Regions from separate parts of the Bradyrhizobium sp. Kon56 genome, predicted to be linked through region 1. Evidence: riboswitches for the same ligand, from Rfam matches in the RefSeq annotation. Region 1 holds a riboswitch; the other holds the start of a gene.

Region 1 (14,499 bases):
CGATATCGACGAGGCCGCGATCAAGGCGGGACTCGGTCTTTCAGGATCCGGTATCTGATGCACGTCGTCTTCCGCGAGAGCCGCGGTCTCGAGGAGACCGCGATACCAAGGGACATTGGCCAGGACCCGGCCGATCTCGTGGTGCTCTCGTATTCGGATTCCGATCTTGCCGCGTTCGCGGCCGGCTGGCGCCGTGGCCGCGACAGCCTGCCGTCGCTGCGGCTCGTCAATCTCGCAGAACTTCGTCATCCGCTCTCGGTCGACACCTATGTCGAACGCACGCTTGCGCACGCGCGCGGCATTCTCGTGCGTTTGATCGGCGGGGAATCCTATTGGCCGTATGGGCTCGCGGCCCTGCAGCAGCTGGCGAAGGAGCGCGGCATCGTGCTGGCCGTGCTGCCGGCCGACGGCCGCGACGATACGCGGCTGGACGCGTATTCGACCCTGCCGGTCTCGACGTTGCGGCGGCTCAAGGTGCTCTGCGACACCGGCGGCCCCGTCGCGGCGCAAGCCGCGATCGCGCAGCTTGCGCTGGCCTCCGGACTCTATGCGGGGCCAGTTATCGGCGAGATGACAGTGCCCGAGATGGGCTTTTACGACCCCGCGCGCGGCGTCGTCGCCGCGCCGACGTCGGGTGAGGGCAGGCCGCGCGCGCTCGTGACCTTCTATCGCTCCTATCTCACCGCTGCCGACACCGGCCCGGTCGATGCCCTGATCGCCGCATTGCGCGAGAAGGGATTCGACGTGTTTGGTGTGTTCGTCACCTCGCTGAAAGCCGCGGGGGTCGCGGATTGGTTGCGGGTGCATCTTGCGCAAAATCCTCCGGCCGCGATCGTCAATGCGACGGCGTTCTCGGCGATGGGCGACGACGGCACGACGCCGTTCGATGCCGCATCCTGCCCCGTGTTCCAGGTCGCGCTCTCCACGGCCCGCCGCGAGGACTGGGCGAGCTCGCTCCGCGGCCTGTCGCCCGGCGACCTCGCGATGCATGTGGTGCTGCCCGAGGTCGACGGCCGCCTGTTCGCGGGCGTGGTGAGCTTCAAGTCTGCCGCGATGCGCGATCCCGATTTGCAATTTTCGCATCTGGCACACAAGCCCGACGAGGAGCGCGTGAAGGCCGTGGCCGCGCGCGTTGCGGCCTGGCGGCGTCTTGCGGAGACGCCGGCCGCTGACAAGCGGATGGCACTCGTGCTCTCCAACTATCCGGGCCGTCCGCATCAGATCGCGCACGCGGTGGGTCTCGATGCGCTGGCGTCGGTCGAGGCCCTGGTGTCCGATCTCGCGGAGGCCGGCTTCGATCTCGATCCGGTCCATGCGCTCGGTGAGACGCTGCTCAAGCAGACCTTGAGCTGGAGCGTCGCCGATTACCGTGCTGCACTGTCGCGCCTTCCGCAAGTGTTGCAGGATGATCTCGCGCAAGCCTGGGGCGCGCTGGAGACCGATCCGGGTTGTCGCGACGGCGCGTTCCATTTCGCTGCGATTCAATGCGGCCGGTCGATCATCGCGGTTCAGCCGGAGCGTGGCGATGCGACCGCGCGCGATGCCGACTATCACGATCTCGCCCGCACGCCGCGCCATGCCTATGTCGCGTTCTATCTCTGGCTCCGCGAGCAGGGCTGTGATGCCGTCGTGCACATGGGCGCGCACGGCACGCTGGAATGGCTGCCCGGAAAATCCGTGGCGCTGTCGCAGGCGTGCTGGCCGGAAGCCCTGGTCGGCGATTTGCCCGTCATCTATCCCTTCATCGTCAACGATCCCGGCGAGGCCGCGCAGGCCAAGCGGCGCCTGGGTGCCGTCACGATCGGCCATCTGCCGCCGCAACTCGCCGCATCAGCGGTGCCGGACGGGCTGCGCAGGCTCGAACAGCTCCTCGACGAGTACTCGACGGCCGATGGCCTCGATCCCGCCCGCCGCCAGCGTCTGATCGCCGCGATCCGCGATGAGGCACGCGCGGCCGGCCTCGAAGACGATCTTGGCCTCGATGCAGCGGCCGCGCCGGCCGAAGCGATCCCGCGGATCGACCGTTTCGTTTGCGATCTCAAGGAAAGCCAGTTCGGCGACGGCCTGCACGTGTTCGGCCGCGGCGCCTGCGGCGACGCGGAACGCGACGCTTTGCGGGCCGCGCTTGCGGGCCGGCGCGTCGCGCCGGGGCCGTCAGGCTCACCCTATCGCGGCCGTCAGGACGTGCTGCCGACGGGTCGCAATCTCTTTGCCGTCGATCCACGCGCGGTGCCGACGCCGTCGGCGCACGTGCAAGGCATCAAGCTCGCCGAAGAACTGCTACGTCGCCATTTGCAGGATCATGGCGACTGGCCAAAGGGCCTTGTCGTCGATCTCTGGGGCTCGGCGACGATGCGCACCGCGGGCGAAGAGTTTGCCATGGCGCTGCATCTGGCTGGCCTCGCACCGCGCTGGGATCATGCTTCCGGCCGTGTGACCGGCTACGACATCATCGCGCCTGCGGAGCTTGGCCGGCCCCGCATCGACGTCACGCTGCGCGTCTCGGGCCTGTTCCGCGACGTCTTCTCAGGCCTTGCGCAATTGTTCGAGGCGGCAGCCGCGGCGCTGTCGGTCCGCGAGGACGAGGGCGACGAAAATCCATATCGCCATCGCACATCGCGCGTGTTCGCGCCGCGTCCCGGACAATACGGCGTGGGTCTCTCGGCAATCCCGGACGCCTTCACGCCCGAGACGCGCGAAGCCGCCGGCGAAGCGTGGCTCTCGGCATCGTCATGGGCGTTCTCGGCCGATGGCGAAATCAAGCTCGATCGTGCCGGTATCGAGAAGCGGATCGTATCGGCCGATGCTTTTGTTCACATGCAGGATTTGCCGGAAACCGATCTTCTGCTCGCGGCCGACTATGCCGCGCATGAGGCCGGCATTGCGGCTGCCGCGGCCCATCTCGGCGCGGCGGGACCATCGCTCTATCATCTCGATGCGACGCGCCCCGAGCAGCCGCATGCGCGTACGCTGACCGAGGAAATCTCCCGTGTCGTCCGCGCGCGCGCGGCCAACCCGGCCTGGATCGCGGGCATGATGCGCCACGGTTTTCGCGGGGCGGCCGAGATCACCGCGACGCTCGAGCACATGGCCGCCTTCGCGCATCTGGCCGGCGCCGTGCCGCCGCATCTGTTCGACCTCTACTACGATGCGACGCTCGGCCATGACGACGTCCACGCCTTCATGGCCCGCGAAAATCCGGCGGCACTCGCCGCGATGGAAACGTGTTTCACGCGCCTGCATGAAGCCTCGCTCTGGCGAACGCGCCGCAACTCGATTGCGGCTGCGCTGCGGGAGGCCTCATGAGTGCTTCCGTGGTCAAGGGCTGGTGTCCCGGCGCGCTGCGCCCGATGCAATCGGGCGACGGGCTGGTGGCCCGCGTGCGTCCGTTCGGCGGACGGCTCGACGCGGCGCAGATCTCCGGACTGGCTCATCTCGCCGAACGCCATGGCAATGGCCTGATCGACGTGACCAGCCGGGCCAATCTCCAGATCAGGGGCGTCAACGAGACCAGCCACAGGCTGCTGCTCGATGGCCTTTCCCAACTGGCGCTGCTCGACCCGGATGCGGAGACCGAATCCCGTCGCAACATTCTTGTGACGCCGTTCTGGCGTAGCGGGGACGAGACCCAATCGCTCGCCGCCGAGCTCGAGGAGGCGCTCGCCGACAGCCAGCTCGAACTTCCAACCAAGTTCGGCTTCGCCATCGACGACGGCACCTCACGCGTGCTTGCGGGCGATTCCGCCGACGTGCGGATCGAGCGCGATGGTTCCGGCGGACTGCTGGTACGGGCTGATGGCGACAAACTCGGCCGCTCGGTCCCACGTGGCGAGGCCGTGACCACCGCGCTCGCATTCGCCGGCTGGTTCGTGACCTCCGGCGGCGCGAGAGGCGGGCGAGGGCGGATGGCGGCGCATCTTGCAGCCGGTGCAATCTTGCCGGCGGCATTGCGCGGCGAGGCCGAGCCGGCGCCGATCATGGCCGCGGCGCGTCCCGGCCTCTATGCGCAAGGTGCGATGGTCGGGGTCGCCTTCGGACAGATGGCGCATGCAACGCTCAACCAGTTCGCCGGTTGCGGACATGCGCTGCGCATGACGCCGTGGCGGATGGTTTTGAGCGAAGCCAAGCGCGTGATGCCGAACGCGACCGGCCTGATCACCGAGGCCTACGACCCTGCGCTGCGCGTCATCGCCTGTAGCGGTGCGCCACGCTGTCGCGAGGCGCATGCCGATACCCGTGGCCTTGCCGCGGCCCTGGCGCCGAACATCGGCGCGGCCGCACGGCTACACGTCTCCGGCTGTGCCAAGGGCTGCGCCCATTCTGGTCCCGCCGCCATCACTCTGGTCGCGACCGGCGCAGGCTTCGATCTCGTGCGCGCCGGGTCGACGCGCGATGAGCCCATCCTGCGCGGGCTGAATCGCGACGACATCGTCAAAGATCCCTCCATCCTGATGGGAGGGCACTGATGCCGCACACGTACGAGACCGACGGCGCTGCGATCTACCGGCAGTCCTTTGCCACCATCCGGGCCGAAGCCGATCTTGCGCGCTTCACGCCGGACGAGGAGCAGGTGGTGGTGCGGATGATCCATGCCGCCGGCATGGTGGGCCTCGAAGCGCATATCCGCTTCACATCAGGCATGGCGGTCGCCGCACGCGCGGCCTTGCAGAAGGGCGCACCGATCCTGTGCGACGCGCGCATGGTCTCTGAAGGAATTACGCGGGCGCGGCTTCCCGCCGCCAACGCCGTCATCTGCACGCTGGGCGACGAGACCGTTCCCGCGCTCGCGCAGTCCATGCGCAACACCCGTTCGGCCGCGGCCCTGGAGCTGTGGCGGCCGCATCTCGACGGCGCGATCGTGGCGATCGGCAATGCGCCGACCGCGCTGTTCCATCTCCTCAACATGCTGGAGGACCGGGACTGCCCACGGCCCGCGGCAATCATCGGCTGTCCGGTCGGCTTCGTCGGCGCGGCCGAATCCAAGGCTGCGCTGATGGCCGTTTCCCCGGTGCCGGCGCTGACGGTCGAGGGCCGCCTTGGCGGTTCCGCGATCACGGTCGCCGCCGTGAACGCGCTGGCGAGCCGGAGCGAATAGCGATGGGACGCATCATCTGCTGCGGTCTCGGCCCCGGTGACCCTGATATGATGAGCGTGCGCGCCGATCGCACGGTGCGCGGCGCGAGGCATGTCGCCTATTTCCGCAAAAAGGGCCGGCCCGGCCAGGCGCGCCGCATCGTCGAGGGCATGCTGGCTGCCGACGTCACCGAATATCCGATGGAATATCCTGTTACGACCGAGATCGCCTTCGACACGCCTGAATATGTCCAGTTGCTTGCCGGCTTCTACGACGAATGGGCGGAGCGACTGGCGCGGCTGGCGCGCGCGGTCGACGTCGTCGTGCTCTGCGAGGGCGATCCTTACTTCTACGGCTCCTTCATGCATCTGCACATGCGCCTGCAGGGCCGCGTCGAGATCGAGGTGATCGCCGGCATTCCCGGCATGGTCGGCTGCTGGAATGGCGTGGGACAGCCGATTGCGCTCGGCGACGACGTGACGACGGTGCTCATGGGCACGCTCGCCGAGGACGAGCTCGAACGCCGCATGCGCGATTCCGATGCGCTCGTGATCATGAAGACTGGGCGCAATCTCGCGAAAGTGCGCCGCGCGCTCGCTGCCGCCGGACGGCTGGACGATGCGTGGCTGGTCGAGCGCGGCACCATGCCGGGCGAGCGCGTGGTGCGGCTTGCGGAGATCGACGCCGCCGACTGCCCCTATTTTGCGATCGTGCTCGTGCACGGCAAGGGCCGGCATCCGGACGCCGCCGAATGACGGGCACGCTGACCATCGCTGGCCTCGGCCCGGGCAGCGCTGCGCTGGTGACGCCCGAGGTCTCCGCCGCGCTTGCCGCCGCGACCGACATTCTGGGCTACGCGCCCTATGTCGCGCGCGTGCCAGCGCGGGCAGGGCTCACTTTGCATCCTTCCGACAATCGCGAAGAGCTGCAGCGCGCGAGCGAGGCGCTGCGGCTCGCGGCCGAAGGCGGCCAAGTCGTCATCGTGTCCTCCGGCGACCCCGGCGTCTTCGCGATGGCGTCCGCCGTGTTCGAGGCGCTCGAACAGGCGCCGCAATGGCAGGAGCTGCCGATCCGCGTGCTGCCCGGCGTCACTGCGATGCTGGCGGCTGCCGCGCGCGCCGGCGCACCGCTCGGCCATGATTTCTGCGCGATCAATCTCTCCGATAATCTCAAGCCGTGGGCGGTGATCGAGAAGCGCCTGCGGCTCGCCGCGGAAGCCGATTTTGCCATCGCGATGTACAATCCGCGCTCGGCGAGCCGGCCGGAAGGATTTGGCCGTGCGCTCGCGGTGCTGAACGAGGCCGGCTGTGGCGACCGTCTTGTGATTTTCGCGCGCGCGATCAGCGCCGCCGACGAAAAGATCGAGACCGTCAGGCTGAACGAAGCCCGGCCCGAGATGGCCGACATGCGCACGCTGGTGATCGTCGGCAACTCGCAGACACGCCGCGTCGGCCGCTGGGTCTATGCGCCGAGGCAGGCCCGATGACCGAGCCACTGCATGATCTCGGCCACGCTCTCGACCCGCAAGCGTTCCGGCAGTTGCGGCCGCGAGATCATGATCACGGGCAGGCCGAGCCTGCGGGCGGCGTCGATCTTGGCGCGCGCGCCGTCGCCGCCGGAATTGCGGGCGACGATCCGGGTGATGCCTCGCGCGCGCAGCATCTCCAGTTCGCCCTCAAGCGTAAACGGCCCACGCGACACGATGACGTCCGCGGCGAAGGGCAGCGGCGCATCGGGCGGATCGACGAATCTCAGCGTGTAGGCGTGCTGCGGCTTGGTCGCGAACGGCGCGATGTGCTGGCGGCCGATGGCGAGGAACACATTTGCCGGCACTTCAGGCAGTGCGGTGACCGCGGCGTCGACATCAGGTATTTCGATCCAGTTGTCGCCGGGCGCTTTGGTCCACGGCGCTCGCTCGAGAGCGATCAGCGGCGTGCCGGTTTCCGCACATGCCGCGACCGCATTGCGGCTCATCTCGGCGGCAAAGGGATGCGTCGCGTCGATTACATGCGTGATGTGTTCCCGACCAATGTAATCGACAAGTCCGCTTGCGCCGCCAAAACCGCCGATCCGCGTCGGCAACGGCTGACCGGCGGGCGCGCGGGTGCGGCCGCCATAGGAATACACGGCATCGACGCCGGCGCGCGCGATCTCCGCCGCGAGCAGGCTCGCGTCGGCCGTTCCGCCCAGAATGAGGGCGCGCGTCATGGCTGATCCCTGGCTGACCATCATCGGTATCGGCGAAGATGGCCTTGCCGGGCTGTCCGAGGCAAGCCGAAAGGCGCTCGATGATGCCGAAACTGTCTTTGGCGGTGAACGGCATCTTGCACTCGCCGGCATAACCGGGCGCGGCCGTCCATGGCCGGTGCCGTTCGATGCAGAAATCGTGTTGAGCTGCCGTGGTCGCCCGACGGCGGTGCTCGCCTCCGGCGATCCGTTCTGGCACGGGGCCGGCGCGAGCCTCGCCGAGAAGCTCCATGGCGACGAATGGATCGCGTATGCGGCTCCCTCGACATTCTCGCTCGTTGCTGCGCGGCTTGGCTGGCGTCTGGAATCCGTTGCCTGTCTCGGTCTCCACGCCGCGCCATTCGAGCGTCTCGTGCCACACCTGGCGCGAGGGGCACGCATCATTTGTCTCGTGCGCGACGCAAAGGCGGCAGGCGATCTCGCGAAATGGCTGACGGCGCGCGGATGGGGTGCCTCGGCATTCTGGACACTCGCTGCGCTTGGCGGGCCGCGCGAAAGGATCAACGCGCATCGCGCCGACAGCTTCGCAGGCGATCTTGCCGGAAATCTGGTCGCGGTAGCCGTTGAGGCGGCGGGCGCGCAGGGCATCCCCCACAGCTCGGGACTATCGGACGAACTCTTCGTCCATGACGGCCAGATCACCAAGCGTCCGGTCCGTGCGCTCGCGCTTTCGGCGCTGGCGCCGCGTCCCGGTGAACGGCTATGGGACATCGGTGCGGGCTCGGGCTCGATCTCGGTCGAGTGGACGCTGTGCGGGGGCACCGCGATCGCCGTCGAGGCGCGCGAGGATCGCGCAGCGAACATTCGCAGCAATGCGACGGCGTTCGGGTTGGCACATCGGATCACAGTCATCGCGGGAAAAGCGCCTGAAACCCTTGCTACGCTGGACGGGCCTGACGCCGTGTTCATCGGCGGCGGTCTCGACATCGCGATGTTCGACGCCATCTGGCCGCGGCTCTCGCCCGGTACGCGGCTGGTCGCGCATTCAGTAACGTTGGAGACGGAAGCGTTGCTCGGTGAGCTGCACCAGCGCCAGGGCGGCGAATTGATGCGGGTCGAGATTGCGCATGCCGCTTCGCTCGGCCGCTACCGGTCCTGGGAGGCCGTGCGGCCCGTGGTGCAATGGAGCGCGGTCCGATGAAGGTCGCCGGGCTCGGATTCAAGCGGGACGTCACGCTGGCCTCGCTGCGTGAGGCGCTTCTGGCGGCCGGTGGTCCCGAAGGCCTCGCAGCAGTGGCGACGGTCAGCGATAAGGCCGACGAGGAGGTGTTGAAGCAGCTCGCGCGCGAATGCGGCTTGCCGATCAAGGCGGTTGCCGCCGAAATGCTTGTTGGCATCGACACGCCGACGCAGTCAAAGCTCGTCGTGGAAAAGTTCGGGACGGGATCGGTTGCCGAGGCGGCGGCGCTCGCAGCGGCCGGACCTCGCGCGCGATTGATTGCGACGCGGGTGGTCTCGCAGGATCGCACCGCGACCGCGGCGATCGCGGAAGGAGACGGCGCATGACGGTGCATTTCATCGGGGCAGGGCCAGGCGCTCCTGACTTGCTGACGTTGCGCGGCCGCGATCTCATCGCCGCCTGTCCGGTCTGCCTCTATGCTGGCTCACTTGTGCCCGAGGGCGTCTTGGCGCATTGCCCGCCCGGGGCGCGGATCGTCAACACCGCGCCGCTGTCGCTCGATGAGATCGTCGCGGAGATCGCCGCCGCCCATGCCGATGGCAAGGACGTTGCGCGGCTGCATTCCGGTGATCTCTCGATCTGGTCGGCGATGGGCGAACAGCTCCGCCGCCTGCGCACGCTCGACATTCCCTACACGGTCACGCCCGGCGTTCCCTCTTTCTCGGCCGCCGCGGCTGCGCTGGAGGCCGAGCTAACGCTGCCCGGCCTTGCCCAGACCGTGGTGCTGACGCGCACGCCGGGCCGCGCCAGCGCGATGCCCGAAGGCGAGAAGCTTGCCGCCTTCGCCGCCACCGGCGCGGTGCTCGCCATCCATCTGTCGATTCATCTGCTCGACAAGGTCGTCGCTGAGCTGACGCCGCATTATGGCGCGGATTGCCCGGTCGCGATCGTCTGGCGTGCGAGCTGGCCCGAGCAGCGCATCATCCGCGCCACGCTCGCAACACTCGACGCTGCTGTCGGGGGCGAGATGGAGCGCACCGCGTTGATCCTGGTCGGCAAGACGCTGGACTCGGCGGATTTTTCCGAGAGCCGTCTCTATGCTGCCGACTATGACCGCCGCTATCGGCCGGTCGGCGCCGAGCCGCGCTTTCCGGAGGTGTCGTGATGGCGGCAGGGCTCGTTATCTCCGCGCCGGCCTCCGGCGTCGGCAAGACCACACTGACGCTGGCGCTTGCCCGCGCCTGGCGCAACAGCGGATTGCGGGTGCAGTGCTTCAAGAGCGGCCCCGATTACATCGATCCCGCGTTTCATGCCGCCGCGACGGGACGCGCCTCGGTCAATGTCGACAGTTGGGCGATGGATCGCGGGACAATCTCGCATCTCGTCAGTCGCGGCATTGACGCCGATGTCGTGCTGGCCGAAGGCTCGATGGGTCTGTTCGACGGCGTCGCCGCGCGTGGCGTCTGCGGCACCGGGGCGACCGCCGACATCGCGGAGATGCTGGACTGGCCGGTGCTGCTGGTGATCGATCCCTCAGGACAGGCACAAACGGCGGCCGCGATCGCGGCGGGCCTTCGCGACTACCGCCCCGGTGTGCGCCTTGCAGGCGTCGTGCTCAATCGCGTTGCCAGCCCGCGCCACGAAGCCCTCGTGCGGCGCGCGCTGCTGGATGCCGGCATCGCCGTATTCGGCGCGCTGCCGCGCCATGCCGAGATCAGCCTGCCGAAGCGGCATCTCGGACTGGTGCAGGCCGAGGAGCAGGCGGAAATCGGCAAGCTGATCGACGAGGCCGCGCGCTTCGTTGCCGAGCATGTCGACCTCGACGCGGTGCTGCGTTCGGCGGCCACCTGGTCGCCGCAACCTGCCGCAAGCGGCGTCAACGTGACGCCGCCCGGCCAGCGCATTGCGCTTGCCCGTGATGCCGCGTTCTCCTTCGTCTATCCGCACATGCTGGAAGCGTGGCGCGCGGCGGGTGCGGAGATCTCGACATTCTCGCCGCTCGCCGATGAAGCCCCTGATCCGGTCGCCGATGTGTGCTGGCTGCCTGGCGGCTATCCCGAGCTTCACGCCGGCAAGATCGCGGCCAATGCGCGCTTCCGCGGCGGATTGCGCGCCTTCGCCGAGACGCGCCCGGTGCACGGCGAATGCGGGGGCTATATGGTGCTGGGCAGCGCTTTGACCGACGCCGACGGCATCCGCCACGAGATGACGGGCCTGCTCGGCCTGGAGACGAGTTTTGCCAAGCGCCGCATGCATCTGGGCTATCGTCTGGCCGAGCTCGCCGCGCCGATGCCGGGTCATCAGGCGGGTGCACGCCTGCGTGGCCACGAATTCCACTATTCGACGATCCTCGCGCAGCCCGACACGCCACTGGCGGTCGTGCACGACGCGACAGGTGCGGTCATTGCCGAGACCGGCTCGCGGCGGGGACAAGCCACCGGCACGTTCTTCCACCTGATTGCGGAGGACCGGTGAGCGGTTTTGTCTCCTTCGTCTCCGCCGGGCCCGGCGATCCCGAGCTGCTCACGCTCAAGGGTGCAGCGCGGCTGCGCGAGGCCGACGTTGTGCTCTATGACGATCTTGCTTCAGGCGCGATCCTCGATCTGGCCCGGCCCGGCACCAATCTCGTCGCGGTGGGAAAGCGGGCAGGGCGGGCCTCGACCAAGCAGCACCATGTCAACCGCCTGCTGGTCGACTATGCCGTGACAGGCGCGCGCGTGGTCCGGTTGAAGTCGGGCGATGCCGGCATCTTTGGCCGGCTCGAGGAGGAGCTCGAGACGCTGCGTGAAGCGGGCATCGGCTACGAGATCATTCCCGGCGTCACCTCGGCCTGTGTCGCCGCCGCGCAAGCCGGCATTCCGCTGACCCGGCGTCACACCTCGCGCCGCGTGCAGTTCGTGACCGGGGCGGACGTCACCGGCGAGCTGCCGCCAGATCTCAATTGGGCGGCGCTGGCCGATCCGGAGGCGACGACCGTGGTCTATATGGGCCGGCGGACGTTTCCGGCGTTGGTCGTCAAATTGATCGAGCACGGGCTCGCCCCAACCACGCCGGCGTTGTTTGCCGAATCGCTCGGCCGTCCCGATGAGCGGCTGGTCCGCACCACCATTTCGGAACTTGCCGAGCAGCTTGCGCGGGGCGGGGCGGCCTCCACGGCGGCCGTCATCCTGTTCGGCGCGCTGGCGGGGGATTATCCGTCATGACGCTCTCGACCGCCCTTCGCCCCTTGACGCCCGGCCGGCGAAAGAGGCACACAGGAGACGCATGGTGCTCGACGCGGCTCAAAGCGCCGGAGCATAATCGGGAATGGGGATGGGCGGACCCAGTTGCGGCGCCCAAAACCCCAGCCGCCCCCGCGACTGTAAGCGGTGAGGGACTTCGATCAGCCACTGGGCCGCGAGGCCCGGGAAGGCCGGAGACTCCCAGTGAACCGCGAGCCAGGAGACCGGCCGTGCACGTTTTGAGGCCAAGGCCGTCGGGTGTGACGGCAAGAAGGATCTGAGCCATGCATATCGAACCCGGACTAGTCTCGGACGCCAAGCTCGTATTGAGTTACGCAACCGGCATCGCTGTCGGCGGTGTTGCCCTGAAGCTCGCGGTTGAGACCGTGCGCGAGCAGGGCATCACGTCGTTCGCGGCGCGGACGCTCGCCACCACGGGACTTGTGTTTATCTTCTTCGAGATCCTGCCGCACTTCCCGGTCGGCGTCTCCGAAGTGCACTTCATCCTCGGCTCGACCTTGTTCCTGCTGTTTGGCGCGGCGCCTGCGGCCTTCGGCCTCGCGTTTGGCCTGCTGTTCCAGGGCATCTTCTTCGAGCCGCCCGACCTGCCGCAATATGGCATGAACGTCACCACGCTATTGGTGCCGCTGTTCGGAATCCAGGCGATCGCCACGCGGATCATTTCAAGCAACACGGCCTATGTCGATCTGAAGTACCGCCAGGCGCTGGCGCTTTCGACGACCTATCAGGCGGGCGTCATCGCCTGGGTGGCGTTCTGGGCGATTTATGGCTCCGGCTTCGGCGCGACCAACCTCGCCAACATCGCGACCTTCGCGGCGTCCTATGCGCTGGTCATCGTGATTGAGCCGCTCGCCGATCTCGGCGTGCTGGCGCTGGCAAAGTCGCTGCGCGGCGTCACCGCGCCCGGCCTCGTCACGCCGCGTTTGCACAACGCGGCCTAGAGACAAGCGAACGGGCGGCCATGATGGCCGCCCTTCGCAGCCACGATGCTCACGCTCTCTCTGATAGGCATCGGTTGCGGCGATCCCGAGCAGCTCACGCGTGCCGCGATTACTGCCATCAACGCGGCCGATCTCGTCCTGATCCCCCGCAAGGGGACGGCCAAGTCCGACCTCGCCGATCTCAGGCGGACGATCTGCGCCGATGTGCTCACCAGCGACACGACCCGCATTGCCGAGTTCGATCTGCCCGTGCGGGACGCCGCTGAAGCGGACTATCGCAAGGGCGTGGACGATTGGCATGATGCCGTGGCCGCCGTCTGGTCGCAGACGATCGGGGATCATCTCGAAGGAGAGGGCAAGGTCGCGCTGTTGATCTGGGGCGATCCCTCGCTTTACGATTCCTCGCTGCGTATCGCGCGGCGGCTCGATCCCTTGCCGACAATCGAAGTCGTGCCCGGCATCACCTCGATCCAGACGCTGTGTGCGGCGCATGCGTTGCCGCTCAACGACATCGGCGAGCCCTTTCTAGTTTCGACCGGACGCCGCTTGCGCGATGGCGGCTGGCCGCAAGGTGTCGATACCGTGGTGGTGATGCTCGACGGCGGCACGGCATTCGAGTCGCTTGATCCGGCGGGCCTGCACATCTGGTGGGGGGCCTATCTCGGCATGCCCGATCAGATCGTCATGTCCGGCGCGCTGGCCGAGATCGGCCCGCGCATCGTCGCCGTGCGGCAAGAGGCGCGCGAACGGCACGGCTGGATCATGGACAGTTACATCCTCAAGCGCAGGCTGTGAGGCAAGCGAGGCAGCATGCTCCCCGAATGGGTCACCCAACAATGCCCCGACATCTCCGCAGTCCACCGCGAGGCGGCGGTGGCGCGGCAGGCGCAACTGACGAAACCGACCGGCGCGCTCGGCCGGCTCGAGCAGCTCGCGATCGAGCTTGCGGGCCTGCAAGCAACCGAGCAGCCGCGCGCGGCGCGGGTGCCGATCATCATCTTCGCCGGCGATCACGGCATCGTCGCGCAGGGCGTCTCGGCCTATCCGCAGGAAGTGACGATCGCGATGCTGGCGAACTTCGCCTCCGGCGGTGCCGCAATCTCGGTGCTGGCGCGTGAGCTGGGCTCCAGCCTGGAGGTCGTCGACGCCGGCACGCTGGCGCAGGAGGAGATGGCTGGAATCGTGACCGACAAGCCGCGCAGCGGTACGCGCGATTTCAGCGTCGAAGCTGCGCTCACCCCCACGGAGCTGGCATTTGCGTTCGAAGCCGGCCGACGTGCGGTGACGCGCGCACAGGCCGGGCAGCCCGATCTTCTGATCTTCGGCGAGATGGGCATCGGCAACACCACGACATCGGCGGCGATCGCGGCCGGCTTGCTCGGCGTGAGCGCCGCGGAGATCGCGGGCAGCGGTACCGGCATCGACGCGGCCGGCCGTGCGCACAAGGCGGGGGTGATCGACGCTGCAATCGCACGCCATGACATTGTGGGCGCTGCGCCCGAAAAGATCCTGTGCGCCGTCGGCGGTCTCGAGATCGCCGCCATCTGCGGTGCCGTTATCGCGGCTGCACAGCACCGCATCCCCGTGTTGATCGACGGCTTCATCGTGTCGGTCGCGGCGCTGGCGGCGGTGCGGCTCAACCCTTCGTGCCAGCTGTTCCTGCTGGCCTCGCACCAGTCGGCGGAGCAGGGGCATCGGCTGGTGCTCCGCGCGCTGAACGTGCAGCCGCTGATCAGCCTGGATCTCAGGCTCGGCGAAGGGTCGGGCGCGGCCATCGCGCTGCCGCTTGTGCGGTCGGCCTGCGCGCTCCACAACGGCATGGCGACCTTTGCGCAGGCCAATGTGCCTGATCGTCCGGCCTGATCAAATCGTCCG
Region 2 (16,647 bases), on a different contig from region 1:
AGATAGCTGCCGGATGCGGATTGTTATAAACCTGACCCTGTCTGCCACCGAGAAGCGTAGCCGCAACGCCCTGTCTGAAACAAAACAATCGGTTACGCTCTCCACCAGCGGCGTGGCTGGAGTCTGGCCGCGCCGACGTCACTCCGATGCGCAGCCTGCTTCGTACGCGCCGATCCAGCGATCGCAAACACCATCCGTTCGAAGCGGTTTCAGCGGGGTTAGAATGTGCCCATCGTGCTCGCGATCCTACCCCGAGCAAGAATCGCATCGACGCTCCACCACCTGCTGCAGATGTCTCCACAAGAACTCAGTTGCCCAGCAGCAGTCCTCTTCCATTTCCGTGTGGTCTCTCGCTCCGGCGTTCTTTTATTTGATACTGCGGAGAGGCGCGCTCGGAGGGGCGAACACCTGACGCCGTGGAGAGCACGTAAGCTGATCAATTCCCAAGCAGCGCGGTAGCTTAAACTCCGCAAACGGTCACCTCGGGCTTGCCCGGATTCGAATTTGCCGGCTTTGACACAGGGCGCTTCCGCATCAAACAATCTGCAGGTTTTTGCGTTCGGCGTAGTTCGACGAAGGGGAAGATCGGATTCTGACGCGTCAGACAGTTTGAGCGGATTCACGGAAAGGCCGGCAGCTTCGCAAGTGTCGGCAGTCGAGATAAGGCAGGTCGAATGCGGACCACTGGTCGATTTATCCTTTCTCGTTCCAGGACAGGATCGAACTTCCTTACGCTTACCTCCGTTGCGTGGTATATCAATCGCCATTGAAACCAGTTTTGCTAACGCGCTCCGCCAGCATTTTTGCAGAGCAGCGCGCCGATGGTCCACTTGAACGGTATTTTTCTTGCCCAGGTAATTTATGGTAAAAAGGCCAAGACCTCCGACCGAAGTGCTCAGGTGCGGATTTCACGCATTGCAACGCTTGTAAATTGGTGCATCACCACTGTTACGGGATAATAGCGCTTGGGTTCGTGGGACTTGCGCTCAAGGACATACCCATCACGGCGCTGTCGAATGCAAATCCAATTATCCAGGTTGCCATTCTGAGCGTTTATATTTCGTGCTGGGCTTACGGGACCAGCATCGACAAGAAAATCCAGGGTGGAAGCTATGCGGACGCCCCACAGGGAGGACGTGTCCGGACCGGATCAATTGCTGCTCTCGCCTTTCTCGCGGTTGTTTCAGTCATTTTGCGTCCAGAATGAGATGGAGGAGAAGTTCACGTTAGAACCGGCCATCGGGCGTGAGCGGTCCCGAAAGCCCAGGGGTCGGCGCCGGCGTTCTTCAAGATGATCAGCTTCGGCTTCCGTGACGGACCCTGTTCGTCGATGCCGCGCTTCGCGAGGAGTATGAACGGCTCCACTTCGAAAATGGACGCCGCCAAAGATCGGTTACTTGCGGCATTGAAGCTCGAGGGAGGGACGAAGAAAGTATCGCCTTGAACATCACCGAGCACCGGCAGTTCGGGATCGGACTCATCGCTGCCATCGTCGCGCTTTCCGCTTTGATCAGCATGTCCGTTGGACTGGTTGGAATGATCCCACTTGGTACCTTCTGCCAACCATCATCGCCTTCTAGGTTCGGCATCACTGCGCCTGGGGCCATCCTGAACGTCGTCTTTGGCTTGACCGCGCTCAGCTAAATTGATTCTCCGTGACAGTCCCGATTTTCCTCGAAATCCGCATTGGACGCCATGTCACGGCATTCGGTACTTGGGCTGGCGAAGACTCCAGCCGGGATCCCGCTCTAACGATGTCTGCCCTCTGGATGGAAGATGCCCGTCGTGCAAGCGGAGATCATCTCCTCCGAATCGATCGCTCTGCCTCGCGCGCCTTTCGCTTCTGTAGGGACGACTTGGCTGCTGCACTAAGCCGCCGCGTCGGTTCACGACCTAGCGCTCGACGCGTTAATCTTCCCTTTTGAGCTTCTCGAGCTCCTGCTGAAGCGCTTCGGTCTCTCGGGCGACCTCGCATCCTTCGCCCAGTTGTTCCTGAAAACGCTGGCGGGTCTCGGCGAGAACAGCGGGGGCGAAGGATTCAGTCAGCCGAATCTCGATTGCAGATCGGGCACTGGAGGGTGAGTTCATGAGCGCTTATGCCGCCGTCGGGTTAGATGTCATGAACCCTCCGTTTCGGCAGCTCTTAGGCCCGAATAAGCGTGATGCGGCCCCTTCGCCACGCTTCCGATGTGGCTTTACCTTTATTTCGACATCCTGATCGAACGCCGCCAGCATGCGCAGCAGCTTTCCACGGAAACCAACTTGAACTGCCCTCGAAGCAGCTTGGAGATGTTGGGTTGCTTCACGCCGACGAGCTTCGCGGCTTCGGTCTGAGTGATGTCCCGCTCCGCCATCAACCGCTTCAGTTGTACAATGAGGGCTGCCTTGAGTTGGTACTCGTCGGCGTTCGGGAGGCGGTTGGCCGGCAACTTCTTCTTCGTGCTCGTGATCGAGCTGCGTTTATTCCGTGTTGACTGCTTCCGTGTCGCGCAGGCGCTGCCATGCGAGGCCAGATCGTCCCATATGCGGATCGGCGGCCAAAAGAGCTGCTGATCGGACCGCGTGAAGGTGAATTTCAACGCTCTACCGCGCTCGAGTGCCTTCGGAGTTTTGGCTTAACCTGTTGCGGCTGTGCTCGTCTTGGGGGACGGCATATACAGGCCGGGGAGCACATATGTGTGTGCGTAAGAGTATGGACAGTATTCGTGTGCGCGCGCCTGCGGAATTCAGCGTAAGACACGCGTCACTTCCATAGAAGAGATTCTGGCCAGTCTGTGAACTCCAACTCGAAGCTACGTAGGCCGGTGGGTTTTGTCGTGAATTTAAGGGTCTTCCCTGAAAGGTCGGCCAATGAACCAGATGCGAATGTGAAAACTGTCGTGCCGGAAGTTGCGACCCCAATGTCTTGCTCGCCTTCCATGCTAGAGAAGTCGGACGCCTCGGAGAGTTGCCCAAGTGCAACTCCCTCCAGCGCGTGGTGAAATTCCATGGACGCCAAGTATGTCCTTTTGTCAGCAGCCCACTCGCTGACCGACACTGCTGTGATCCCCGCGTCGGTCAAGAGACCACCTGCGATCCGGCAGCCATATTGAACGGTGAGAATAACCCGCTCATTCCGAACTCCGGCCGGCTCTCGATCGGCGGCAGTGATCGTGCACGCGTACCGCCTTGTTTCCGCAACCGCCCCCATGCCTAGCCCGATCCACTCGAGAGCGGAACATAGTACAAAAGCGAGAGCGGGTCTTATCATTCGACTGCACCTGATCTGAAATAACGTTCCCTGCTCTGTACAATCTGACGCTACGGGCGATTCAAGCGCCTTCGATCGCTCTGCCGGATCAACGTTACTCAGGTGACTGCGGTGTCGCAGAAGCGAGGCGAGCGGTATCCCCCGGCAGTGCCCTTGGATGGGGCCGGAACGATTTCATTATCGGTGCGCAGCGGGCAGCACGTCGGTGAACCAAGGCTATCGGCCGCGCTTTTCAGGTCGGCGGCGGCCATGAGGGGCGCGACGGCCCGCGGCGCCGGAGCGCTACATTCCTGACCCAGGCGCAGGCGCTCTGTGAGCGGAGGCTATTCAACGCGGAATGCTCCCGCGGCACAGGTCCCGAAATTTTGCTTCACAATCTCAATGTAAAAGGAAACGTGGCCGAGACAAGCCGTTCAAAGGCAGACTGCCGCTCAAGCAGACGCTCTTCGAGCATCTTACGCTGGAGATCATCTAGCTCGCTTTGAAGCCTTCTGCGACAACGCCAAATGTCATTCCGTACGGATCTGATCTCATTCAAGCGCTCGTCAATCGAAGTCATCACGGATACCGTATCCAACTTGAACCAGCCATGGACAAGAGCTCAATCACGTTCTTCCTCGCTAACACGCCGATAACTCTTAGGACTTGGGCCATCTGCGGACTGATGTCACGATCTCCTCCCAGCGTGTCCTCTTGTATCGGCATCATTCAACGCAAGAGCACGAAGTAGCGGTTGCTCCTGCAGAAGTTCAGCTTATTTTGCCCCAGCGCGCAGGATTTCAAAACCGAGCAGCAGCCCGTGAGTGGGCCGACTTGGTAATCCAACCAACACCCGCCGGACAGGGGTCAGGCTGGTCACCTGTCGAATTGGAGTAGCGATCAATCGGACGGTCGCGCCGTCAAACTCTGGGCAGCCGCGCCTTTCAGACTTGAGCACGGCAATTGCCATGCCAGCGAACCTCAGGTGGAATTGAATCAATCCATGTTCGGTTCGGAGGCTCGTCCTTTACGAACGAGCCGGGCTTCGCGGCCGCGGCGCGCCAGAGCGGCCCGGATATGAGTCGGAGAGGCTTCAGTCGGCAGGGCTCGGCGAAATCGTGAACGATGCGCACCGCCAGGCGCCTCGGCTCAGTGTCTCGCCCAGCTGCGTAGGTCTTGTTACCGCCGTTCCCGCGTGCGGCTGGCAAGCGAACCTCACCACAAAGGTATCTGCGATCACTCTAGCCCGGCCTGGCACTTGTGGCATCTGTGACACTGAATGTAGTGATCAAACCAAGACATCCTAGTTTGTTTGTTCGTCCGGACCCGTTCTACAACTAAATCAGCAACTTGCATCTCGGACGCAACTGGCACCGCAGTTGCTAATTGTCCAATGACACCGTGAGCGCTGAGCGCGGCCATGGGTGTAAGACGGATACATCAACTTTGCGGAGCGTATTGGCCACCCAATCGCTCGATGGAGCACCGATGCGGCCACCGGACAGCTTACTGCTTGCGGCACACTTGTTGTTGTCAGACCGACCATCAGGCCGCTTGAGCCGCTAGTCTGATCGACCAACAGAGGCCTCGATCTAAGCTCAAAGCGAACTCGCGAATCACATGAGCCCCTCAAGCCCTTGCGTGAACGCCGCGGCGGGCTCCTCAAAGTCGTACATTTTGATGCAGCCTCGCTTGAGGATCCGCTGCATGCTGCGCCGGACCGTCGAGGAACGCGTGGCATCGCTTTCGACTGTTTCCTTGTTTAACAATCAGAACTAATGAGGCGGTGTATGAACATGTCGATCCCGGAGCTTCGGCTTGTCGCTGAAGCATCTATTTTCGCTATTGGGCTGTTGATGTCGTCAGGAGCTAACGCCGACGATGATCTGATGAGAAACGCCAAGCAGATCTTCCATCCGATCCCCTCGGTCATTCCTGCGGTAAAAAACAATCCGGTGACGCATGGAAAGGTCGAGCTTGGCAAGATGCTGTTCTTCGATCCGCGTCTATCGGCGAGCGGGATCATTAGCTGCAATACGTGCCACAATCTCGGCACCGGCGGAGTCGATGCCGGTCCGACCTCCGTTGGTCACGGCTGGAAGGTCGGCCTACGTCGGGCGCCAACCGTCTACAACGCAGTGTTCAATGCGGCGCAATTCTGGGACGGACGCGCCGCGGACCTCAAGGCGCAAGCCACCGGCCCGGTGCAGGCGAGTGCCGAAATGAATGCGACTCCGGATCATGTGCTCGGTATCTTGAACTCAATGCCCAGCTACGTCGCCCTGTTCAACAACGCCTTTCCGAACGAAGCGAGACCGGTCACCTTTGAAAATTTTGCGAAGGCGATCGAGGCTTTTGAAGCGACTCTCATTACACCTGCGGCTCCGTTCGACCAGTATCTGGAGGGCAATACACGTGCTCTCGATGATCAGCAGAAGTCAGGGTTGGCACTGTTTATGGCGAAGGGATGTTCCTCTTGCCACAATGGAATCAATCTCGGTGGACAGGCCTACTTCCCGTTCGGCGTGATGAAAAAGCCGGATGCAAGCGTGCTTCCGGACGCCGATAAGGGCCGATTCGCGGTTACCTGGGCGGCTGGCGACGAATATGTCTTCCGCGCGGCGCCATTGCGGAACGTCGCGTTGCGAGCCCCTTACTTCCATTCGGGCCAGGTTTGGAGCCTGAAGCAAGCTGTTGCCCTAATGAATGACATCCAGCTCGGCGCCAAGCTTAGCGATAGGGAGGAAAACGACATTGTCGCATTTCTGAATTCGCTGACCGGTCGGCTGCCTAAGATCGAGTATCCGATACTGCCGACGCGCACCAACACGACACCAAAGCCTTCAATAGACAGATAGCCTTAGCAGCACCGGCCTCATTCCCTGCCGAACAGCAACAGATGCGCTCCAAGAGCCCGGGGTCCCGCAATGACGCCAAAATGAATGATCCCCTGCTGTCACTGATAAGCAGGCACATAAAAAGCCGCCCGGCCTCAATGCGAGGCCGGGCGAAAGTCACGCGGGAGCGACGCTGCTTTCCGCATCGTTCCAGCTTTCGTCGGTAGGGAGGACTACCGGCGATCGACTTACGACGAGGGCATTCGCCGTCAAACAGGGAGAAGCGGATATCGCTCTGCACAACTTATCGAGCCGCTTGCCTTCCGCTCCTGTCGTAAACTTCAGGACTTGCTCACCACTTGCCAGCTGTCCGGTTGGCACGGGCAGCCCCTTGATGGAGCTGGGATCCATCGCGCAGGCGGTTTGACTGCCGAGCCCTGAAACTCAACCGTCAGTTTGCCGTCACGCGCCAGTATTTGGCACCGCCGATACCAGCAAATCTTCCCGAAGACCGCGCGAAGGCGCAAATTAGGTATGAAACTCCGCAAGGGCGGTAAAATAGATTGTTGTGATGGGACGCATCCATGGGATGGATAAATGAAGCGATAGGACTGCGGTTCGCGTCGAGCGTAAGTGACTTGGAATATGTCACCTAATCGGTATGGCCGGCATGCGGTCGTCCGCCGGATTCGAGCTTGTCGCCGCTGTATGCGATCGCCTCCGCCGGGGCAAACCGGCATTCGTAGGCGCTGGACACTTTGGAAGCTCGCAAGGATATCGCGAGCTCCCAAAGCGCGTTCATCTTATTCACAGATACGTTGGCGACACGCTCCGTACGATCATGCCTCGGCCCGCAACTCGCGTGCGGCGGCCACCATATTGACGAGCGCGGGACGCACCTCCTCCCATCTTCGCGTTTTCAGTCCGCAGTCGGGATTGATCCAGAGCTGCCGATCGGAAACCCGCTGCCGCGCCAACACAATCAGCTGCTTGATCTCGGCTGCTGCGGGAATGCGCGGTGAATGAATGTCATAGACGCCCGGCCCAATTTCACTAGGATATTTGTAGCTCTTGAAAGCGTCGAGCAATTCCATTTTGGAGCGCGACGCCTCGATTGAAATGACGTCGGCATCCATTGCTGCGATCGCATCGATGATTTCGTTGAACTCGGAATAGCACATGTGCGTATGGATCTGAGTTCCGTCAGCGACAGCGGAGGAGCAAACGCGGAAACTGTCCACTGCCCAATCGAGATAGTCCTTCCACTGCGATTTGCGCAGCGGCAATCCCTCCCGCAACGCAGCCTCGTCGATCTGGATCATGGTCGCTCCAGCTGCCTCAAGGTCGATGACCTCGTCTCGGATCGCGAGAGCGATCTGTCGGCATGTCTCGCTCCGCGGGATGTCGTCACGGACAAACGACCAGTTCAGGATCGTCACCGGTCCGGTCAGCATAGCCTTGACGGGTTTTTTGGTCAGAGACTGCGCATGTCGCCACCATTTAACGGTCATGGGCTTCGGGCGGGAGACATCTCCAAACAGGATAGGAGGACGAACGCACCGCGAGCCATAAGACTGAACCCAGCCGTGCTTGGTGAATGCGAAACCCAACAGCTGCTCGCCAAAGTATTGAACCATGTCATTGCGCTCGAACTCGCCGTGTACGAGCACGTCCAGGCCGATATCTTCCTGCCAATGCACGGTATGGGCTGTCTCCGCTTTCAGAAGCTGCTCGTACTGCGTGTCATTCAGCGCTCCCCGCGCATGAGCTGCACGCGCATTGCGGACGTCCGCCGTTTGCGGGAAGGATCCGATGGTTGTGGTTGGAAACATTGGCAATGCGAAGGCGACGCGCTGGACGTCGGCGCGCTGGGTGAACGCACTGCGACGGCGACGCATGCTATCGTCGATCGCGGCCATTCGTCCGGCGACGTTCGCACTGTGGATCTTCGGCGATGTTTCGCGAGTGACGGATGCATCCTCTGAGAGCGTGAGTTCATCGGCCACGTCGGCAGCATAGCCAGCCAGCGCTTTGCCCAGTATCGAAAGTTCCTTGATCTTCTGCACTGAGAACGCCAACCACGTCTTCAGATTGGGATCGAGATCGATCTCTAGCTCAATGTCGGTCGGAACATGAAGCAGCGAGCAGGAGGGGGCAATCTGAACACGGTCCCTGCCCAGTTTTTTGACCATGGGAGCAAGTTGGTCGAGTAGCGCCGGCAGATTAGAACGCCACACGTTGCGACCATCAACGACACCGAGCGAGACCACGAGATCTCTACGGGCTCTGGCGACAATCGCGTCCAACTGGTCAGGTGCACGAACCAGGTCGACATGAAGCCCGGCAACGGGCAAGGCCAAGACTGTTTCAAGATTGTCGCCGACAGCCCCGAAGTATGTGGCCAGCATGATTTTAAGGGCCGGCACGGCCTTAGCGAAATGAGCATAGGCCCGGCGGACAGCCGCCCGAGATGCTTCGTCGACGTCCATCACTAGGCATGGCTCGTCGAGCTGGACCCATTCAGCGCCGCGCGAGGCTAGTTCGCGGAGAACATCGACATAGACGGGGAGGAGGCGATCAAGCAGCGACAGCGGATTGAATGCGGGATTTACGCTTTTGCCGAGCTTCAGGAAAGTGACTGGGCCCACTAGGACGGGCCGCGTCTGATAGCCGAGGCTTCTTGCCTCCTCATATTCCTCGATCGGCTTCCGAGAGGCATACGTAAAGATCTGATCCTGGTGAAATTCCGGCACCATGTAGTGGTAGTTCGTATCGAACCACTTCGTCATCTCCTGTGCGGCTACGCCGGGCCCATGCTGGGCGTGACCACCGTCCTGAGCGCCACGCGCCATGGTGAAGTAGGTTTTGAGCGACACAGGACCTTCGTTCCAGCCGTAAACGTCGGGAATGGCGCCGACCATTAGGCTGGTATCGAGCACATGGTCGTAGAGCGAGAAGTCATTCGAAGGAATGACGGTCGCACCGCGGGATTTCTGCCGTGCCCAATTAGCGGCACGAAGTCCACTCCCCGCCTCGAGGAGCTCGGCTTCGCTGGAATTTCCCGCCCAGTAGCTCTCGAGCGCGAATTTGAGTTCGCGTCGTGGGCCGATGCGTGACGTCCCCAGTGTGGCAACGGGAAGCGAAAGGATTGACATAGCTTAGACCCCATGTTGGGGCAAAGGCCATGGCGGACGCAGACAGCGAACATCGCGTGAGCGACAACTGCTTGGCGCACACCGGGACGCCCCGCCCGTGGACGATATCTTGTCGAGGCAGGTCTCCTGGCTCACGGGTCGTCGCTGCTGTCCGGCCTTCCCGAAGCCGCATGGCTTCAGTGACTTCGTTGGACAGCGGCTCGCCGCTTACAGTTGCGGGGGCAGCGCCGGCATTGCACCGGCTTCCCTCTTAGCTCCGGATGAAACGACATCCGGAGACCGCGACGGCTTGAATTATGCGCACGAGGACCGATGCGTCAACCTACCGATTCTCGCTGCGATATTGCCCAAGCGATTACGAGCGCACTAGGCGGGTACGACGGTCTTGCTCGCGGCCTGGTGAACACGCCGGCATCTGTGGAGGCTCCGCTTGTGAAATGCATTCGCTTTCAACACCCTGCTCGTGTAACGGTTGAGCTCCACGACCGGAACGAACCCCGGCCGCTTTCGGTATCTGTGTGATCGCGAGGAGGCGGCCTTTTCCGTCAGCAGCTTTTCGAACCTGCGCGTCAGGAAGGTGCGATCATCCTCGGCCGGCATCCGTTTCGGTCACAGCCCACGAGGCTCCCTAGACATTTCGAAAGCCGGACTGCTCCAGGACCGCACGGATGATCAGGTCGGCTCCTTGGTGTTCGGCGGGCCCGCGACCAGGCACGAGGTCGTCCGCCTCCGTGAGGTTGGCCAAGATGATCTTCTCGGTGCACTAGGTGTTCACGTGCTGAGCGACTTTTGCGCCGGCTTCGATGCGTCCGTGGCCGCTCGACGCCGGTCTGCCTCGCCTCGACTCGCGGCCAGCGACGATAGGCCTTAACGCTGCCACTGAGCATCGAGGGCCTTGTCCTTGTTCGTGACAAATTCGACGGTGTCCTCCGACAGAGCCCTTTGAGGGGGTCCTCGGAGTCGCTCAGCGTCTTAAGCTCATAACGATGTTAATCGACCCCGATGCGCCCCATGCGGTCGTGGTCTCCTCAAGGTCCCACATCTACAACTTCGTTCGCGAAATCGAGCGATGAGGCCTTTTGGTCGCGGGCTGCCTATCCTGTCTTGGACGGGACACAGGTGTCAGGGACCGGACAGACCACCGCGCATTGCGGCGTGTCGCAATGGCCCTCGCACTCCGTACATTTTTTGGCATCGATAACGTAAATGTCGCGCTTCAGACTGATCGCCGCGTTGGGACACTCGAACTCACATGCGCCACAAACGGTGCATTGCGAAGCGACGATCTTGTAAGCCATGCCTTCCGACTCCTTAGGCGAGCGATGTCATGGGCGATCCCTTTCAAATGCCGTGCCAAACGCAGACGCGCTCAATGTTGGGCAATTTGCCCAATTCGGCTGTCCCGGGTCTGAGACCATGTTGCATCTGCGACAGCAACAGGTCGCTTCAATTTCAGGCTACGAGCCCTCGGGCCCTCTTGCGAGAGTCAGTCGCGACTTGACGCTGGAAGCGTCCGTCGGTTTGTTTGGCACGTCAGCGCGGGGGCAAGCGAGGCTGACGCTTCCTCAACCGGCGGCGGCAAAAACCGCCAACGGACGCAGGTCTACGTTGGATCTCGGCAAACCTCCGGTCACACACCCCGACTGGAGGTTTGTGCAAGCCTCGCTCATGGCTGTAACGCGAGCTGCGCGGAGGACTCGCTGGAGGCTTGCCAAAACGGGCTTGTGGTATAACAAGCTTCGGAGGGAAATGAAGTGGCGGCGGGACGAGCGACACTGGCCTTGCAGACCGAATTGCACTCAGCCTCATGCCTGGTGCCGAGTAGGCATGGCGGTGCTCGTGAGCGTCGCTTGGCCGCACTCAGCCACTCGCAACTATTTTAGACGAGCTGCAGCAGGGTTGAAAGATGACTGTGCAAATTGCTTCAGTGGCATGGCTTTTCCGAACAGATGGCCCTGCGCAAGGTCGAAGCCGAGTTCGGCCACAGCGATTAGGTCAGCCTGGCTCTCCACACCTTCGGCGACGGTGCGCACATTGTACTCTTTGGCTAGATCGACGATATGGCGGCACACCGTTCGCTTGAGGGGCCCATTCGCGCAGCCGCCGACGAACTGACGATCCACTTTCAATTTCAGGAACGGGAATTTTGTCATCCCCATCAGCTGCGGCCAATTGGCACCGACATTGTCGATTGCAAGGCCAATGTTGTGAAAGCGAACCTCACGCGCAACCTCGACCAGGAGATCTAGGTTCTGGATCGCTTCCACGCTCTCGATTTCAATCGTCAAACCGCCGAAAGCGGCGTGCGACGGCATGCGCCGACAGAGATCGCGTACCGCCTGCGGGTCAATCAGGAATGCTGCCGGAAGATTGATGGAGAGATCGATCGAAGTTTGCTGCTCCAGAAGATACTGCCAATCCTTGATCGCGCGGTCGATCACGAACTGCGACAAGTTCCTAAAATGCGGATCGTGAGGTTCCGTGATGAAATAGGCCGGTGGAACAACGCCCCAGGTCGGGTGCCGCATTCGCACATGCGCCTCGGCGCCGCGGCGGCTAAGGGTACACGCGTCAAACTTCGGCTCATACCAGAGCTCAAGCCAGCCAGCGTGTAAGGCTTCTCCGACATGGACCGCGGGACGGGGCGCCGGCTCTCTTGGCAAGAGCATGCCGATCCGATCGCGCAACGTCTCGGCTGCAAACGGCGCCCGGAGCGGCGGCAGCATAGCAAGTCCATATTCACTGCCGACCTGCTGCACTGCCGCCATGATGATCGACTCGCGCGCTCCGAACGCCAGCACTCGGCCTGCAAATTCTTCGCGCACCAGTATCTCGAGCAATCGTCCAGGCTCGATGCGGTCCGAGCCAATGCCGAGCAGGATCAGATCAGGGAACTCCGTGCGGAGTACATGCGGCAACTCGTCAGCAGTCCTGCATTCGCTGATAACAAATCCCATATCCTCCAGCACATCCCGTAGAAAGGCGCGCAGATGCCGCTTGCCGACGGCCAGGCATGCCCGCGGCCGCACCTTACGTTGCCCGAAGATTACAGGTTTCCGTCCGACCAGTTCGGCCTGCCCATGTTCCATCGCAACCACTCCCGTTCCGTGACGGTGCCTTAAACGAGGAGCGAAGGTCCAAACAAGCTGTGCTTCCCGATATCTTTCGATTGTTCGAGATAAGCTTAAGATAGTGCATTAGTGTGCAAAATCTTTCGCGATCTTGCTCAGACGATTTTGTCGGGCGCACGCGTATGATACCTGTCGCGCTTCGCGCAACTTTGTACGATGTCGTACGCGAGGTGGGAATCTCTCCTTCGGACGGACCGAGCTGACGCTCTATGGCGCTGCGATCATCGTGGCGCACGATTTATTGAATAGAGTAGTTCGTGAGCGACGATCGGCAATCACTCTTACGAACGTTTGATCGACATGACCGGCGTGTGCCGTTTGGTGATTGTTTTCCAATCGAAGGCAGCCCATCATGAGTTCGCAGCTGCTCAAGCCGCAGTCGATTCTGAGAACGGCAATGGCTTGCAATTACCTCAGCTCTGTTGCCTATAGCGAGTGTGGACGTGCTGCTTCCTACCGAGCCAGATAGTTGCTCTCAATTGCGTTTTCTGTATCCTCCTGAGCATGAATTTCCTCCAGAGGGCTAAGTCAGGTGTTCGTGTTGGCGCTGAAGGGCAAGGCACGTCCAGCGCGGGCACGGCTTTGCGCAAGAGCGTGCCAGGAGATGAGAACGCGGTTGCAAAAGCGGTCGAAGAGCTACTTTCCGAGTTAGGTGGCCCCGGACCGGAGTTCAGCCTTCAAGGCGCGAAGCAGGCGGCGTTGCGCCTGATTCAGGATCCCGAACAGGGCTTCATTTTTGTCGTTGAGGAACAAGGCACCGGGTAGATTGTAGGGGTAGCTAGCATCTCGGCCGTACAGGCCGTGAGAGCATCCGGAGCGTACGGCGTGCTTCAGGAGCTATGGATTTCTCGTGACTTCCGGAGCTCTGACTGCGGTCGGCATCTGCTCGAGGCGGTAGATTCGGAGGCGAAGCGACGCGGCTGGCAGATGATTGAGGTTGCGTTGCCTCCGGATGGTTATCCGGCCCTAGAACGGGTACGCCACTTCTACGAGGAGAGGGGATATCGGGTTGGAGGATTGCGCGCGCGCAAGAGGCTCTGACAGTAGTACGACCTCTGCGCCACACACTTGAAGCGCTCTGGGCTAGCGTGCTATCGGTAAAGTCCTTCAAGCAGTAAATCCTGGGCTTGTTCCTTCTCAAAACGAACGCTTCACGCGTGCGTCGCGGCCAAGCATGATCGAGAACCTTGACGCTGATGCGGTGCTGACTCCCACCGCGAGCGGTTACCTCTTCGGCCTTCTTGGCGAGAACGTTCGAAAATATCGGCGATCAATCATTCTGCGTTGTGGGAAGCGATACCGCGACCCGCCCGACCAAAAGGCGACAGGTCGGCGGCGGCCCGTTCCGGGCGGAGCCCGACCCAGCATTACGAATCCTTCTTTTGTGCTTCCCATGCAGTGCGATTACCGGCTCTGGTTTGAGATCACCGCACACAAACGCCATCCATTCGTCACCAATTACATTCTCTCGGCGACTGGCTAGCCAGTCGTCTACCACACTCATTCCTGCAGCTTGGTGCGGCGGACCGGCGCGTGAAAAGATTCCGCACCACCTTGCCACTCCTGCTGGCGAATTTCGAGGAAGGTGAGCGAGATCAGCCATCACACTGATCCGGTAGAAGATTCCGTAATGAGCAATGCGCCGAGTGCCGCGTCCAATACGACATTCGTGCAGCTTCCACCCTGCGCAGGACTGGATGCAAGCGGACCGCTTTCGCCGTTTGGCCCCACCGAAGACGTGGCCGAGGGAATCATGCGCGACAAAGAGCCTCCCTTTTTGATCGACCGTCAGTCCGTCAGGACCGCTCGTCGCGAAGAACCAGCTGAATCGTCCGACTTTCCCCACGCCATCACGCATCAGCGGTACGCGCCAGATGCAATTGTCGCGCGTCATTGCAACGTACATTACGGTCTCGTCCGGACTGAGCACCAGGCCATTCGGGCCCGGGCCATTAGAAATCAAGCAGTCGATCCGGCCGTCAGGGCACAGTCGAAATGCCCGGCCGGTACGATCGTGCAATCCAGTCTGGCCCTGATCGGTGAAATAGATGTCGCGTTTGGTCGCGATATGCAGGTCGTTGCAGCCTCTGAAGGACTCGGAATTGCGGTGGCCCAGCAACGGCCGGATGGTCCCTCTCTGTCGATCGAGCTCCAGGAGACCGTTGATATAGTCGGACACGAGCACCCGGCCGTCCGGAGCAACCTTCAGACGTTCGGCCAGCCGTCGTATTCGATGATCAAAGACCAGACGCCCTCCGGTGAAATCCGGAAATGCGGCCGAAGGGGATCTCGACGACATAGAGATTCCCGGACTGGTCGAACGACGGTCCCTCGATGAAACAATCTACTGGATATGCCCCGCGGTTCGCGTCTGCCCATTCCGAAGAAACACCCGGGCGACGAAACTCCGCCGGCATCGACGAGAACACGCTGGTCTCCATCAGCTTGGGCGGGTTTTCGAGATGCTTATGATGCGCCTTCCAGCCTGCGACGCGGCTGGCCCTCGTATTTGTAGCCGAACTGCTTGGGCATTGGGCCCTTGTTGCGATCGTTGCGCCCAGTTTGCTCCCAGGCGTGAGCCAGGATTCCGACCGCGCGCGACAAGCAGAAGATCCCCCGCGCGAGCGGAGAGGCGAAGCCCAGTTCGCCGTAAATGACCGCCGTCGCGCCATCGATGTTCATCGGAATGAGCATGCTCTTGCGCTGTTGCATCACCCGCTCGATCGCGCGAGCGGCCTTGGCATAATCGCCGCCGACACTGCCCTCGTCAGCTGCGGCATCCACCAGCGCCAATAGCGGGGCCGCGCGCGGGTCGACTGGATGAAACCGGTGGCCGAAGCCCGGCAGATATTTGCTGCGGGTTGCGGTGAAATGGTCGATTGCAGCGCCAGCGGCCTGCTCGATCTCTCGCCCTTGGCGCCGTCGCAGCACATCCTCGTAGAGTTCGATAGCCTGCTCCCCTGCTCCGCCATGCACGTCATCGAGCGTGTTGATTGCCGAGGCCATTGCGCCATTCAGGGGCAGGCCGCAGCTCACCGCCATTTGGGCAATTGCAATGGAGGGCGCGTGCGGACCGTGGTCAACGGATCCAACCAGCGCAGCTTGCAGCAGCTGCTCCTGTGCTGGCGTCGGCAGATTGCCACGCAACATCAGCCAGATCATGGCGGGAAAGGAAACGCGGCCTATCAAATCTTCAATTGGATAACCCCGATAGGCGATGCGACCTGGCGCGATATCGCAAATGGAGGTTCGCCACCAACTGGCCGCTTGCTGTCTCAGTTCTTCTTCGCTCATTTCCAGTTCCGTCCTTTCAACCTGCCGATTGCCAACCGACGCAAGCCGTCCGATGTCATGATATCGGTCCGTCCGTGGCTACGCGGACGGGCAGGAAATCAGCCTCTCCTTGCTTTGGCGTCCCGACGGCTCGGCTTGAGACCAGTTGCTCAACCTCCGCATACGAATAGCCGAGCCGCTGCAGCCATCGCTCAGTGTCTGCTCCGAGCGTCGCAGGTGGTGAAGGCACCGAAAACTCCTCATCCAGCCGGAACCCCGGCCGCGTGATTCGTAACGGCTGCGCACCGTCTTGTTCTGGCGCCAAAGTCTCGACGAATCCGCGCTCAAGGACCTGTGGCTGCTGCAACACTTGCGAGACCGTCAGCACACGGCCGGCAGGGACACCAGCCAGATTCATTTGGGCCTCCCATTCCTCAGCGGGCTTGCAACTCAATGCCTTGTTCAACTCCGCGCTCAGCGCAGCGCGGTTGACCTTGCGCATCTCGCGTCCAGCAAAGCGTGGATCCGCCTTCAGGTCCGGTCGGTCGATCAGGTCGCATAGGGCTTGGTACTGCTTCTGCTCGTTGGCGGAAATGTTCAGCGGGCCCGTCGCGGTGCGAAACGTGCCGGAGGGAGCCGCGGTAAAGTTCTCGTTGCCGATGGGCTGCGGCTCGACCCCGGCGTTCAGGTGGTTGGAGACGACCCATCCCATCGCCGCAACGGTGGCCTCGAGCAGGGACACGTCGATGAACCGACCCCGTTGCCTATGCCGCTGGTCGACCAGAGCCGCGGCGATGGCAAACGCAGCAGTCAGTCCCGCAATCGTGTCCGAGATCGGAAAGCCCGTGCGCAGGGGAGCCGAGGTTATATCGCCGGTGACGCTCATCGCTCCGGAAAGACCCTGGACGATCTGGTCATAGGCCGGACGGGCGGACCACGGTCCGCTCTGCCCAAAGCCGGAGATCGCGCAGTAGACCAGACGCGGGTTCAGCCCGACAAGCACATCAAAGCCGAGGCCAAGG

The links. A riboswitch is a leader RNA that binds a small molecule or an ion and turns the genes downstream of it on or off. The one in region 1 is predicted to bind cobalamin.
Region 2: another riboswitch for cobalamin. It lies ahead of metE (5-methyltetrahydropteroyltriglutamate--homocysteine S-methyltransferase); the one in region 1 lies ahead of AC0L3B_RS02840 (energy-coupling factor ABC transporter permease).

Annotation. Positions count from the first base shown of each region.
Region 1 covers NZ_JBVVOU010000001.1:614,996-629,494, forward strand. Annotated here, with positions in the region: gene cobW (cobalamin biosynthesis protein CobW) at 1-58, shown strand, start outside; gene cobN (cobaltochelatase subunit CobN) at 58-3,306, shown strand; gene cobG (precorrin-3B synthase) at 3,303-4,466, shown strand; gene AC0L3B_RS02795 (precorrin-8X methylmutase) at 4,466-5,095, shown strand; gene AC0L3B_RS02800 (precorrin-2 C(20)-methyltransferase) at 5,098-5,829, shown strand; gene cobJ (precorrin-3B C(17)-methyltransferase) at 5,826-6,560, shown strand; gene AC0L3B_RS02810 (cobalt-precorrin-6A reductase) at 6,536-7,282, opposite strand; gene AC0L3B_RS02815 (bifunctional cobalt-precorrin-7 (C(5))-methyltransferase/cobalt-precorrin-6B (C(15))-methyltransferase) at 7,281-8,462, shown strand; gene AC0L3B_RS02820 (cobalamin biosynthesis protein) at 8,459-8,827, shown strand; gene cobM (precorrin-4 C(11)-methyltransferase) at 8,824-9,606, shown strand; gene AC0L3B_RS02830 (cobyrinate a,c-diamide synthase) at 9,606-10,916, shown strand; gene cobA (uroporphyrinogen-III C-methyltransferase) at 10,913-11,644, shown strand; cobalamin riboswitch at 11,690-11,909, shown strand; gene AC0L3B_RS02840 (energy-coupling factor ABC transporter permease) at 11,947-12,624, shown strand; gene cobF (precorrin-6A synthase (deacetylating)) at 12,670-13,419, shown strand; gene cobT (nicotinate-nucleotide--dimethylbenzimidazole phosphoribosyltransferase) at 13,435-14,487, shown strand; gene AC0L3B_RS02855 (histidine phosphatase family protein) at 14,488-14,499, opposite strand, start outside.
Region 2 covers NZ_JBVVOU010000006.1:10,173-26,819, forward strand. Annotated here, with positions in the region: gene AC0L3B_RS11665 (hypothetical protein) at 1,222-1,563, opposite strand; gene AC0L3B_RS11670 (hypothetical protein) at 1,909-2,088, opposite strand; gene AC0L3B_RS11675 (helix-turn-helix domain-containing protein) at 2,202-2,579, opposite strand; gene AC0L3B_RS11680 (cytochrome-c peroxidase) at 5,020-6,087, shown strand; gene metE (5-methyltetrahydropteroyltriglutamate--homocysteine S-methyltransferase) at 6,906-9,221, opposite strand; cobalamin riboswitch at 9,321-9,520, opposite strand; gene AC0L3B_RS11690 (4Fe-4S binding protein) at 10,316-10,519, opposite strand; gene AC0L3B_RS11695 (EAL domain-containing response regulator) at 11,096-12,310, opposite strand; gene AC0L3B_RS11700 (hypothetical protein) at 12,857-13,117, shown strand; gene AC0L3B_RS11705 (GNAT family N-acetyltransferase) at 13,118-13,393, shown strand; gene AC0L3B_RS11710 (SMP-30/gluconolactonase/LRE family protein) at 13,623-14,651, opposite strand; gene AC0L3B_RS11715 (citryl-CoA lyase) at 14,819-15,646, opposite strand; gene AC0L3B_RS11720 (CaiB/BaiF CoA transferase family protein) at 15,702-16,647, opposite strand, start outside.